DNA from 3 places in the Streptomyces sp. NPDC029292 genome. Region 3 is predicted to be linked to each of the others. Evidence: riboswitches for the same ligand, from Rfam matches in the RefSeq annotation. Region 3 holds a riboswitch; each other region holds the start of a gene.
What was found. A riboswitch is a leader RNA that binds a small molecule or an ion and turns the genes downstream of it on or off. The one in region 3 is predicted to bind cobalamin.
Positions count from the first base shown of each region.

Region 1: linked by a shared signal. The riboswitch ahead of nicT (Nickel transporter NicT) and the one ahead of ACZ4WS_RS07685 (ribonucleoside-diphosphate reductase subunit alpha) in region 3 are both predicted to bind cobalamin.
Region 2: linked by a shared signal. The riboswitch ahead of ACZ4WS_RS26625 (CbtB domain-containing protein) and the one ahead of ACZ4WS_RS07685 (ribonucleoside-diphosphate reductase subunit alpha) in region 3 are both predicted to bind cobalamin.

Region 1 is NZ_JBVHXR010000004.1:7,071-11,197, forward strand. Features, by position in the region: gene nicT (Nickel transporter NicT) at 1-880, opposite strand, end outside; cobalamin riboswitch at 909-1,162, opposite strand; gene ACZ4WS_RS11190 (helix-turn-helix domain-containing protein) at 1,243-1,602, shown strand; gene ACZ4WS_RS11195 (Cys-Gln thioester bond-forming surface protein) at 1,729-3,117, opposite strand; gene ACZ4WS_RS11200 (single-stranded DNA-binding protein) at 3,395-3,862, opposite strand.
Region 2 is NZ_JBVHXR010000013.1:32,030-36,156, reverse strand. Features, by position in the region: gene ACZ4WS_RS26645 (MarR family winged helix-turn-helix transcriptional regulator) at 1-248, opposite strand, end outside; gene ACZ4WS_RS26640 (LysR substrate-binding domain-containing protein) at 295-717, opposite strand; partial or broken gene ACZ4WS_RS26635 (MBL fold metallo-hydrolase) at 723-830, shown strand; gene ACZ4WS_RS26630 (CbtA family protein) at 1,007-1,771, opposite strand; gene ACZ4WS_RS26625 (CbtB domain-containing protein) at 1,797-2,018, opposite strand; cobalamin riboswitch at 2,056-2,219, opposite strand; gene ACZ4WS_RS26620 (histidine phosphatase family protein) at 2,320-2,910, shown strand; gene ACZ4WS_RS26615 (SDR family NAD(P)-dependent oxidoreductase) at 3,191-3,970, opposite strand.
Region 3 is NZ_JBVHXR010000002.1:614,734-618,860, reverse strand. Features, by position in the region: gene mctP (monocarboxylate uptake permease MctP) at 1-96, shown strand, start outside; gene ACZ4WS_RS07690 (GNAT family N-acetyltransferase) at 268-774, shown strand; cobalamin riboswitch at 837-977, shown strand; gene ACZ4WS_RS07685 (ribonucleoside-diphosphate reductase subunit alpha) at 1,111-3,510, shown strand; gene ACZ4WS_RS07680 (ribonucleotide-diphosphate reductase subunit beta) at 3,510-4,127, shown strand, end outside.

The DNA of each region.
Region 1 (4,127 bases), on a different contig from region 3:
TGGACAGGCCGGTGATGGTGAGGTTGTAGAAGACCTTCCGCACCGGGTTGGAGAAGGCCCACTGGTAGGCGAAGTTCATGAAGGTGCCGTCCAGCGTGTCGAACAGGCTCATCCCCGCCGCGAACAGCAACGGCAGGCACAGGATCGCGTACCAGGGCAGCCCGGCCGCGGCGCCGCTGCCCGCCATCACCATCAGCGTGACCTCGGTGGCGGTGTCGAAGCCGAGCCCGAAGAGGAAGCCCAGCGGGAACATCTGCCCGGGCCGCGTGATGGACTTCGTGAACCGGCCCAGGATGCGGTTCATGAACCCCCGGGAATCCAGGTGCTGTTCGAGCTCGGCCTCGTCGTACGTACCGGCCCGCATGGCCCGGAAGACCCGCAGGATGCCGAAGAGCGCGACGAGGTTGAGGGCGGCGATCAGGTAGAGGAAGGACCCGGAGATCATGGTGCCCATGACTCCGAGCACCTGGTGCGTACTGGATCCCTCGTTCATGATCCGCCCGGCCAGCTGGGTGCCTCCGGCGATGAGTGCGGCGAGGACGACCACCACACTGGAGTGCCCGAGGGCGAACCAGAAGCCCACCGACACCGGCCGCTTGCCGTCGGCCATCAGCTTGCGTGTCGTGTTGTCGATCGCGGCGATGTGGTCGGCATCGAAGGCATGCCGCATGCCCAGGGTGTACGCGGTGACGCCGAGACCGATGCCGAACGCCTTGGAGCCGACCTCGTAGTGCTCCGGGACGACGAGCAGGAACAGGATGCCGAACGCGACGACGTGCAGCGCGGCTATCACGGCCAGGAGTACGGCGGTTCGGACGGTGTCCTCGCGCCGCCAGCGGAATCCGGCGGCGGGTGGGGACGACTGCGTGGGCAGGGTCATATGGTCACGCTCCAGCACCTCGTGGATCACTTCGTGAGATGCCGTGGCCGGTCTCCTGGCTGACGGGGGTCCGCACCGTCCCGCCTTCCCGGCCGCCGTGTGGCGACCAGTGGCCGAAGTGGGACGGGGCGCCTCAAGTCACTTCGTGCGCAGGTGAATTCACCACGCATGTATCTGATCTGAGGCCCGATCACAGTGGCGAGGGCCGCTCCGGCCTGGGCCCCTTCGAGGATGAAGAGGCCGTCACCGGTCTTCCCGAACACCACGGCCCATCAACCGTAGAGGCGGCCGGGCTCCCCTGCAAAGCTGCATACCTGCGCAGGTATTGAAGATCACATAACGGCGCCTGCGAAGATGAGCTCATGCACCTCGTCCCCGCCGAGCGCGCCGACCGCCGGACCATCGACGGCCACCGCGTCTGCGACGCCGTCGCAGCCATCGGTGAGCCCGGGCACGTACGCACCTGGGCCGACCGCTTCTCCCTCCTCGCCGACCCGCGTCGCCTCGCCCTTCTGCTGGCCCTGCACCGGGCCGGCCCGCTTGCCGTCTCCGACCTCGCCATCGCCACCGGCATGAACGACCCCGCCGTCTCTCAGGCCCTGCGTCTGCTCCGTACGGCCGGGGTCGTCGAGGGCGACAAGGACGGGCGGGTCGTGCGCTACCGGGTGACCGACGGGCCGACCACCGCACTCCTCGAGCACTGCGTGTCCGACGGGGGCTGAGCCGCCCCGGGCGCGGGAGCCGGGAAGGCGGCGGCCCCGGACGCCTGGGGCGGGCCGGGGCCGCGGGCTCACGGAGTTTCCGTGGTGCGCTCACTCACTGTTGAGTTGCCAAGGTGCGGTTGTTGCTCAGTCCTGCGCCGGTGCCTTCTTCTTGCGGACGAGGAACACCGCCGCGCCGCCGATCACGACGAGGGCGATGGCGATGCCCGCGATGATCGGGGTCGCGCCGGAGCTGCCGGTCTCGGCGAGGTCGGTGCCTCCGGTGGAGGTGCCGCCCACCGACGCCGGGCTCTCACCGACCGTCTGGGTCGTGACGTCGCCGGCGCTGCCCTGTGTCTTGCAGTCGAGCATGCCGGTGAACCGCTTCTCGAAGCCGTTCGGACCCTTGATGGTGAAGTCGTACGCCTGGTCCTCCTGCAGCGGGATCGTCACCGTCTGGGACTTGCCCGCCGCGATGGTGTGCTCGCTCCCCATCAGCTCGAAGGTGAACGCCTCGTCACCTTCGTTGGCCGCCGTGATGTCCACGCCGCCCTTGGCGCAGTTCTTCTCGGCCGACAGGGCCGGTATCGCGCCCTTCTTGGCCCAGTTCGCGGTCGCCGCCGCGGAAACCGTCGACTCGCTGGAGCCCGCGAGGATCTGTGTCTGGCTGCGGGTCTCCGAGGCGAAGGCGCGGCCGACCGGCACGGTCGTGGACGCCTGCACCGTCAGTGAGGCAGACCCGTTCGCGCTGTCCTTCGGCACGTCGAAGTAGATGCGGCTGCCGTCGGCCGCGGAGGTGATCGCCTTGCCGTCCTTGTCGACGATCTTCACTCCGCCGGCGGCGGCGTCCGCGGGCGGCGTCACCGTCACGCTGTCCGCGTTGGTGTGCACCGTGACCGGGCCGAGCTTCTCGCCGGCGTGACCGGAGACCGCGGGCGGGTCGAGGGTCAGCGAGGCCTTGGGCTCCGCCAGGTTCCGCGCACTCTTTTGCAGATAGTCCGCGAGCTTCTCCGCCTGCGGGTCCACCGCGTCCACGTCGGCGCCGTCCGAGTACCGCCAGATGGCCACCTGCGTGCCGGCCGCCGCGTCCTGCTCGGTGAGGCTGCCGGCGCCGGCCTTCTCGGCGAGCGCCGCGAGGTCGTTCACCTGCGGGTAGGAGTTCTGCAGGATCCAGCGGATCTTGCCCGCGTCCGCGTTGCCGTTCAGTGACGTGCCGCTCCAGGGGGTCTCCTGGTACTTGGCGTCTCTCTGCGTCGGGTTGTGGATGTCGATGCAGTACGTCTGCAGCATGCCGCCGTCGTCGACGGACATCTCGAACAGACCCGCGGACACCTGCTGGTCCTCGCCGTTGTCGTGTATCACGGCGGACCCGTACGTCTTCAGGCCGCCTATGGTGGCGGTGGCACCGCTCTGGTTCTGCGGGGTCTCGTCGGCGACGGCCGTACCGGCGGTGGTCATCGCCCCCGCGGCGACGAGCCCTGACACCACCATCGCGGCGGCGAGGCGGGCGGCCCCTCGCCTGCGCGCGGACAACACAGAGAACGAAGAAAACACAGAATTCCCCTTCGAGCAGGACCCGTTGACATGGGGGGAAGGTCCCGCCAGCAGAATCAGAAGCCCCGTGAGCTATGTCCGGAATCCTAGGGACGCGGCGCACCACGCTCCCCGGTCATGCCATCGGATAACCGATCCGACTCGGAATCGTTATCGCTCAGCACGCCTGTGAGCTGCGCTTATCGACAAATCCATGGGGTCGATCGGAACGCATTTGTCGATAAGCCGCAGTTCGGTCAGTTCGTGCCGGGACCTGACATCACGTCACTCCGGCTGGCTCCGGCTGCTGTTGTGCCCGGGCCTCGGACCGACTTTCCGGCTCTGTCTCCCAGTTTGGCTCCGGCCGGGGCGCCGAAGCGGGTTCCCCCTCCTTGGAGGGGCGTCGGAACGCCGACGTACCGCGGGAAAGGTCGTGGCCGATCGCCACCGCGTCGATGTCCACCGACGTCCGGCTCTGACCGTCGCGCTGTTCGTTGCGTACCTTCAACCTGCCCTGCACGATGACGGGATCGCCCACCGACACCGATGCCCCCACATTCGTGGCGAGCGCCCGATTGGCCCACACCGTGAAGAAGTTGGTGTGCCCGTCCGTCCACGCGCTCTTCTCGCGGTCCCAGTACCGCGCCGTCACCGCCAGCCGGAACCTCGCCGACCCCCCGTTCGCCAGCTCCCGGTACACCGGCTGCGTCGCGACGTTGCCCACCGCGCAGACCATCGTCTCGTTCATCGCGAACCCCTCTCCCGTACGAATGCGTCTGTGGCGTCTGTTGCCGTTTCTCGCGGTGACCGCATGCGCTGCGATCGCCGCGAGTTCAGACTGCCTTCGCCGGGCCGAGCCCGCTGAGCGCTGTGTGCTACCGGCCGGTTGTGGACAACCGCGTCACCCGACGGGGTGGTGCCGCACCAACTGACGGGGACGGGCGCCCCCACCGTCGGTCCGTGCCGAGGTCCCACCGCCAGTCTGTGCTGAAGTCCCGCCGCTGGTCGGTGTC
Region 2 (4,127 bases), on a different contig from region 3:
TCGCGGATCAGATAGCCGTCTCGCACCAGCTGGTTGACCAGCGTCGAGACCGAATTGCCCGCCAGATAGAGCTCCTTGGCGGCCTCCGACACACCGATGCCCGGGCGGGCCACGACCAGGCGCAGCAGGTCGACCTCGGCGCCGCGCAGCCGCGGGGCGGTCATGCCGCTGCGCAGCCGCCGCCGGATCAGCCGCTGCACTCCGGCCAAGGTGTCGGCCAAGGCCTCGGGAAAGCTCTCTGACTCCACACCTCCAGAATAGCTCTGTATCAGAGGTATTTCGGGAAAGGCAGAGTCAAGAGGATGCAAGCAGAAGGCCGGGCGATCCCCCGACGCCGGCTGCTCCTCCCCCAAGCCCTCGGCACGGCAGGCGTCGAGGATCCGGTCGTACCAGCCCGGGGCGTGGGCCCGCGGAAGGCACCCGATCGTGGCCGGACAGCTCGCCGAGCGCGACCTCGGGCATGCGGGCCAGGGGCGAGGTGCGGGGCAGGACGACTCCGAGATCCACCGAGACCTCCGGACCGAGCCGGAGTCCGGTGGCGTCCACGGGCTGGTGGACGAGCCCGACGTCGAGTCCGCCGGAGGCGAGCAGCCGCAGCTGTTCCTCGGCGGTGACCTCGTGCAGGTCGACGGAGAGGCCCGGGGAGCGCTCCGCGCAGGCGGCCAGCAGCGCGGACAGTACGGCGGCCGTGGTGTCGGGCGGCACGCCCGCGCGCAGCGGACCCAAGGCTCCGTCCCATCTCCGACCTGCCGGAGGGCGACACGCTCGCCTACCAGGTGACGGTCGGGAGCGGCGGCCCTTCGGCGTTCCTGATGGGCGCCAGCGACTTCCCCATTGCCGTCCGGTACACCGTCGCGGACACGGCGTACCGTGTCCTGCTCGCCCCGCGTGCTGTGTGCCGCGGTCGGTGCGGACAGCCGCGGTCGGCAGCCGCGCTCAGGGGTGCGGCGATCCGAAGGCCCCGACGAGAATCGGGGCCTTCGGATGAACTGCCGGGGTGACGTTCTCAGCGCGGTACAGGCGTTGCCCGCGTACCGGCTCCGCGCTCCTCGGCAGCGTCCGTCCGAGGGGACAGCACCCGCTCCGCCAGGAAGCCGAAGACAAGACCGAAGGCAGTCCACAGGGTCAGCTGTATGGCGAGGGCCGCAAGGCGGAACTGCCAGAGCAGAGTGGCGGAGAAGTCCTTCGGGACCTCATTGACGGCCGGCAGGAACGCGTAAGCCAGACCGATGGCGAGGACGAAGAACGCGCCCGCGGCCGGCGTCGCGTTCCAGTTGCCCAGGCGCGGCGCGAGGCGCTTGCCCAGGATGACGGTCGCGACGGCGAGCAGCACGCTGAGCACCATCATCAGGAAGTACAAGGTGGTGCGCTTGCCGATGGTGTCGGGGTCGCCGACGGACGGCGGATTGGCCGGGTACTTCAGGAACGGCACGACATAGACGGCGACCAGGCCCGCGGCCGACAGGAGCAGCGCGCTCGCGCGCGGTCCGAAGCGGCCGATCCTTCCGAGCGCGAAGCAGTACGCGAGGGCGGTGATTCCTCCGAAAGCGACCCCGTAGACGAGGACACCGGTGGCCAGGCCGCCCGTGGACTGCATCGTGCGGGTGACGGCTTCCACGCCGTGCTCGTGCGAGTGCGCCTCCTCATAGGCGATCGCCGAGTCCACGCGCGGCTCACCCAGGAAGTAGGCGACGACCAGGGCGAGCAGGCCCGCGGCGAGACCCGCGAGCATGCCACGCACCAGGAGATTTCTGACAATTGCGGAATTCATGAGCTCGTACGCTTCCTTGTCGCCGTCAGTGGCAGGGGAAGCCGAGCAGGTGGCGGCCGTCGTGGACCCACTCGTGGACGTTCTCGCCGGACACGAGTGAGGTGGCGCCCTGTTCGGCGCCGACGAAATAGAGCAGAACCAGCATCAGAATGCCGAAGAAGACCGCCCAAGGGACGATCGCGCCGATCGGCAGCTTGGCGGGAACGGCAGTGGGTGTAACGGTCGGCTGAGCGACGGACTGCGCCATGGGGCAGAACCTCCTGGGGAACTCGCGTCCCATCTCGGTGGTGCACAGGACGACGGCCGCGGGTCTGACTTGCTCGACCTTCACCACCCCTGGCGGGAGCGGTTCTTGCTGGGCTTACAGTGGCGCGACCGTGCCGGATTCCCACCGGACTTCCGCCGAACCGTCGTCAATATCGTCGAGACCGTACCGCGAAGCGGGAATGCCGCCAAGGGCGCACGGTGCGCTGGGGGGGGCGCACCGTGCGCCGACCCGCGCCTCAGTTTCCAGACCTGACAAGAGTTTTGAGCACGAGAGTGGACGTATGACGAGCCGAGTGATCTTGATCTCAGCCGCGATCAGTGCGGCGCTGCGGGAGGCCCGCTTCGACGACGGGTGCGCTCTCGATGCCCTGGGGGCCGCGCGTGCCCGGTCGGCTGCGGGAACGCTTCCAGCGGCCGACCGTGCGTTGGCGTCGCCCACCGCGCGCTGCCGGGAGACCTCCGACGCACTCGGCCTCGATGCCCTGCCCGTGCCCGAACTGTCCGGACTCGCCATGGGGCGCTGGCAGGGCCGGACCCTCGACGAGGTTGGCGCCAAGGAGCCGGACGAACTCGCCACCTGGCTGACGGACCCGACGGCTGCCCCGCACGGCGGCGAGTCAGTGAGCCAGCTCTGCGCCCGCGTCGCGCTCTGGCTGGAGACGGCCGGGCAGACCTCCGGCCGGACGATCGCCGTCGTGGAGCCGGAGATCGTCCGAGCCGCGGTGATACGGACACTGGGCGCCCCCGAGTTGGGCTTCTGGCGAATCGACGTACCGCCCCTCACTGTCACGCAGTTCAGCGGACGGTCCGGACGCTGGAACCTACGACTCGGGCAGCCGCTCGGTGAGGGAGACAACCGAACCGTTCACTGATCCGGACCGTTGTAGTCGATCGAGGAGCCAACGGCGATTCTGCGGCCGATCGTGAGCCAGTCGACCCTGGTGCGGCGCAGGTGGATTGCGGTTGTGCGCCCCCGCGCCCCGTTCACGCGGGCCCATTCGCGGCGAGAGCGGACCGGGTGGTGAGGGGGACCAGCAGCCGCGGCCGTCCCACCGAGGGGACAGCGGCACCCGGCGCGGGCGTGCCCCGGGTGCCGCCGCTCAAAGTGAAACAGAACGGCGGCCGACCTTACCGGCCTGTGTTGCCGCCGACTCAGTGCACGGAGAACCCACCGTCGACGAAGATGGACTGCCCGGTGACGTAGGCGGAGGCGCGGCTCGCCAGGAACACCGCTGCGCCCGCGAAGTCCTCGGCCAGACCGTTGCGTCCGACCATGGTGCGCGCGGCCAGCGCCGCCACCTTCTCGGGGTCGGACGACAGCCGCGCGTTGAGCGGCGTCATCACGAAACCCGGGACAAGGGTGTTGCAGGTGACGCCGTACGGCGACCATGCCTCGGCCTGTGAACGAGCCAGAGACTCCAACGCCCCTTTGGACACCCCGTAGGCGCCGCTCTGGACGAACGCCCGATGCGCCTGCTGGGAGGTGATGTGGATGATCCGCCCGAAGCCTCGTTCGGCCATGCCGGGGCCGAACCGCTGTCCCAGCAAGTGGGGTGCCTCCAGGTTCAGCGCCATCGTGGTGTCCCACACCTCCTCGCTCAGCTCGCTGATCGGCGGCCGCAGGTTGACCCCGGCGCAGTTCACGAGGATGTCGGGCTCCCCGAACGCCTCGACCGCCTCCTGTGCCGCCGCGCGCACGCCGTCGCGCGTGCTCAGGTCGCCGCTCACCCAGGCCGCCCGGCAGCCGTCGGCGGTCAGCTCATCGACCGTGGCGGCCAGTTCCGCCTCCTTGCGCGCCACGATCACGACGCTCGCCCCCGCACCCGAGAGGGCCCCGGCGATGGCCCGGCCGATACCGGAACTGCCGCCGGTCACCACGGCGACCTGGCCATCCAGCGAGAACAATTCGGAGAGGTACGTCTGCGAGATCATGCCCGCACCTTAGAAGCAGCGCCCATCGTGATGGCGCCCGGGGCGGAGTCTCATCCTCGCTCGGTTCCAACGGTCAGCGCCGCATGAGCCGATCAAGGTTCGACCGTCGAACAGGATGCGGCCGGTGCCGGTCGGCCGGGCACTCCGCCGCGAGTTC
Region 3 (4,127 bases):
GTCGACGAGACGTCTCCGGAGGACTACACGGCGGACGCGGGCGACCCTGGCGTCGAGGTGGAGCTCCCGCCGGCCACGGCCGGGGCGACCCACTAGGCGGGCACCACCGCCCCGCCCCGCCCCCTCAAACGCCGGAGGAGCTGATTTTCAGCCCCTCCGGCGTTTGAGGAGCGGGGTCTGGGGCGGAGCCCCAGGACGGGACGGGCAGGGGCGGAGGGGGCGAAAATCCGGCGGCCCGCCACCGCTCCCCTGATGCACACTCCCCGGATGGACATCCTCATCCGACGGGCGCAGCCCGAGGAATACCCCACCCTCGGTGAGATCACCGCCCAGGCCTACCTCGATGACGGCCTGCTCGACTTCGGGGAGAGCGACGAGTACCTGGGCGAACTGCGGGACGTTGCGAAGCGGGCCGCCGCGGCCGACGTACTCGTCGCCGTCGACGGGAACCGCGTACTCGGCGGCGTCACCTTCGTACCCCAAGGCGGCCCCATGGCCGACATAGCCCGCCCCGGCGAAGCCGAGATCCGCATGCTCGCGGTAGCGCGCGAGGCCCGCGGCAGAGGCACCGGCGAGGCCCTCGTCCGCGCCTGCGTGGACCGCGCACGGGCCACGGACGGCTGCGTACGCGTCGTGCTGTCCACCCAGCGCACCATGCACACCGCCCACCGCATCTACGAGCGCCTCGGCTTCACCCGCGCCCCCGAGCGCGACTGGAACCCGATCCCGCACCTGGACGACATCCTGCTGCTCACCTATGGGTTGACACTCTGACACCCTCCGAAGCCGACACGACACAACATGTGGGGGTGCCACCGCAGCCCGGCACAAGATGTATGCTCATGCTCGCTGTCGCCGCAGGGGAATCCGGTGCGAATCCGGAACTGTCCCGCAACGGTGTACTTGTGCGTATCCGCCCCCAGGGCGAGCCGCGTACGAGAGTCAGTCCGAGGACCTGCCGACAGCGCGCCCCGGCCATCCGGCCCGGGTGACATGACGTCCGGGCCTCGCGGAATGGGCCGGTGGACGCGGCGCACCGCTGCCAAAAGCGTGCGCTCGTGTGCCCCGCCGCCCCCGCAAGGCCCCGTGCCGAGCGAGGGAGAGCCCCACGTGACCATCGCGCCAGCCGATCCGGCCTCAGCTTCAGCGACGCAGGCCCCGGTGGAGACGGACGGTCCCGGTACCGCGCTGCTGCGGACCCTGACCGACCTCACCGCCGACCTCCCCGACGCCGACCCCGGCCGGGTCGCCGCCGCCGCGCTGCGCGGCCGGTCCGCGCGCGCGGACGAGACGGAGCTGCGCGAGCTGGCCACCGAGGCGGCCGCGGGCCTGATCTCCGAGGACCCCGCCTACTCCCGGCTGGCAGCCAGGCTGCTGACGATCAGCATCGCGGCGGAGGCCGCCTCACAGGGCGTCACGTCCTTCTCCGAGTCGGTCGCCGTCGGCCACCGCGAGGGCCTCATCGCGGACCGCACGGCCGAGTTCGTACGCCTGCACACGGCCCGCCTGGACGCGCTCATCGCCGCCTCCTTCGCTGAGGGTGCCGACGACCGCTTCGGCTACTTCGGTCTGCGCACTCTGCACAGCCGCTATCTGCTGCGGCACCCGATCACCCGGCACGTGATCGAGACGCCCCAGCACTTCATACTGCGGGTGGCGTCCGGTCTCGCCGAGGACGACACGGCCCATTCCGTGGACGAAGTCGCGGCCCTCTACGGGCTCATGAGCCGCCTCGACTACCTCCCCTCCTCCCCCACACTCTTCAACTCCGGTACGCGGCACCCCCAGATGTCGTCCTGCTACCTCCTCGACTCCCCGCTGGACGAGCTGGACTCCATCTACGACCGCTACCACCAGGTCGCGCGCCTCTCGAAGCACGCGGGCGGCATCGGACTCTCGTACTCCCGGATCCGGTCGCGCGGTTCGCTGATCCGCGGCACCAACGGGCACTCCAACGGCATCGTCCCGTTCCTGAAGACCCTCGACGCCTCGGTCGCCGCGGTGAACCAGGGTGGCCGGCGCAAGGGCGCGGCCGCGGTCTACCTGGAGACCTGGCACTCCGACATCGAGGAGTTCCTGGAGCTGCGCGACAACACCGGCGAGGACGCCCGGCGTACGCACAACCTGAACCTCGCGCACTGGATCCCGGACGAGTTCATGCGCCGGGTGAACGAGAACGGCGTCTGGTCCCTCTTCTCCCCGGCCGATGTGCCCGAGCTGGTCGACCTGTGGGGCGACGAGTTCGACGCGGCGTACCGCAAGGCGGAAGAGGCGGGCCTCGCCAAGAAGACCATCCCGGCCCGCGACCTGTACGGCCGCATGATGCGCACCCTCGCGCAGACCGGCAACGGCTGGATGACCTTCAAGGACGCCGCCAACCGCACCGCCAATCAGACGGCGGAGCCCGGCCACACCGTCCACTCCTCGAACCTGTGCACCGAGATCCTGGAGGTCACGGACGACGGGGAGACGGCGGTCTGCAACCTGGGCTCGGTGAACCTGGGCGCGTTCGTCGACACGACGACCGGGGACATCGACTGGGAGCGGCTGGACGAGACGGTCCGCACCGCCGTCACCTTCCTCGACCGCGTCGTCGACATCAACTTCTACCCGACCGAGCAGGCGGGCCGCTCCAACGCCAAGTGGCGCCCGGTGGGCCTCGGCGCGATGGGTCTCCAGGACGTCTTCTTCAAGCTGCGTCTGCCCTTCGACTCACCGCAGGCCAGGGCGCTCTCCACCCGCATCGCCGAGCGCATCATGCTCGCCGCGTACGAGGCCTCCACCGACCTCGCCGAACGCAACGGCCCGCTCCCGGCCTGGGAGAAGACCCGTACGGCCCGCGGCGTGCTGCACCCCGACCACTTCGACGTCGAGCTCACCTGGCCGGAGCGCTGGACGGCCCTGCGGGCACGTATCGCCGCGGTGGGCATGCGCAACTCGCTGCTCCTGGCGATCGCCCCCACCGCCACCATCGCCTCGATCGCGGGCGTGTACGAGTGCATCGAGCCGCAGGTGTCGAACCTGTTCAAGCGCGAGACGCTCTCCGGCGAGTTCCTCCAGGTCAACTCCTACCTGGTGGCCGAGCTGAAGAAGCTCGGCGTCTGGGACACGCAGACCCGGGAGGCGCTGCGCGAGTCCAACGGATCGGTGCAGGGCTTCACTTGGGTGCCGCAGGACGTCCGTGACCTGTACCGCACGGCGTGGGAGATCCCGCAGCGCGGCCTCATCGACATGGCCGCCGCGCGCACCCCGTACCTCGACCAGGCGCAGTCCCTGAACCTGTTCCTGGAGACGCCGACCATCGGCAAGCTCTCCTCGATGTACGCGTACGCCTGGAAGTCGGGCCTGAAGACGACGTACTACCTGCGCTCCCGCCCGGCGACGCGCATCGCCCGCGCGGCCCAGGCCCAGGCGCAGCCCGAGAAGACCATCCCCGTCCAGCAGGTCGCCGACCCCGACGCCGTCGCCTGCTCCCTTGAGAACCCCGAGTCCTGCGAGGCCTGCCAGTAATGACCAGCGAGAACAAGAACCTGCTCGACCCGGGCTTCGAACTCACCCTCCGCCCCATGCGCTACCCCGACTTCTACGAGCGCTACCGGGACGCCATCAAGAACACCTGGACCGTCGAGGAGGTCGACCTCCACTCGGACGTCGCCGACCTCGCGAAGCTGTCGCCGGGCGAGCAGCACATGATCGGCCGCCTGGTCGCGTTCTTCGCGACGGGCGACTCGATCGTGTCGAACAACCTGGTCCTGACGCTGTACAAGCACATCAACTCCCCCGAGGCGCGGCTGTATCTCTCCCGCCAGCTCTTCGAGGAGGCCGTGCACGTCCAGTTCTACCTGACGCTGCTGGACACCTATCTCCCCGACCCGGACGACCGCGCGGCCGCCTTCGACGCCGTCGAGAACATCCCCTCCATCCGCGAGAAGGCCGAGTTCTGCTTCAAGTGGATGGACTCGGTCGAGAAGCTGGACCGACTGGAGACCAAGGCGGACCGCCGCCGTTTCCTGCTCAACCTGATCTGCTTCGCCGCGTGCATCGAGGGCCTGTTCTTCTACGGCGCCTTCGCGTACGTCTACTGGTTCCGCAGCCGGGGTCTGCTGCACGGTCTCGCCACCGGCACC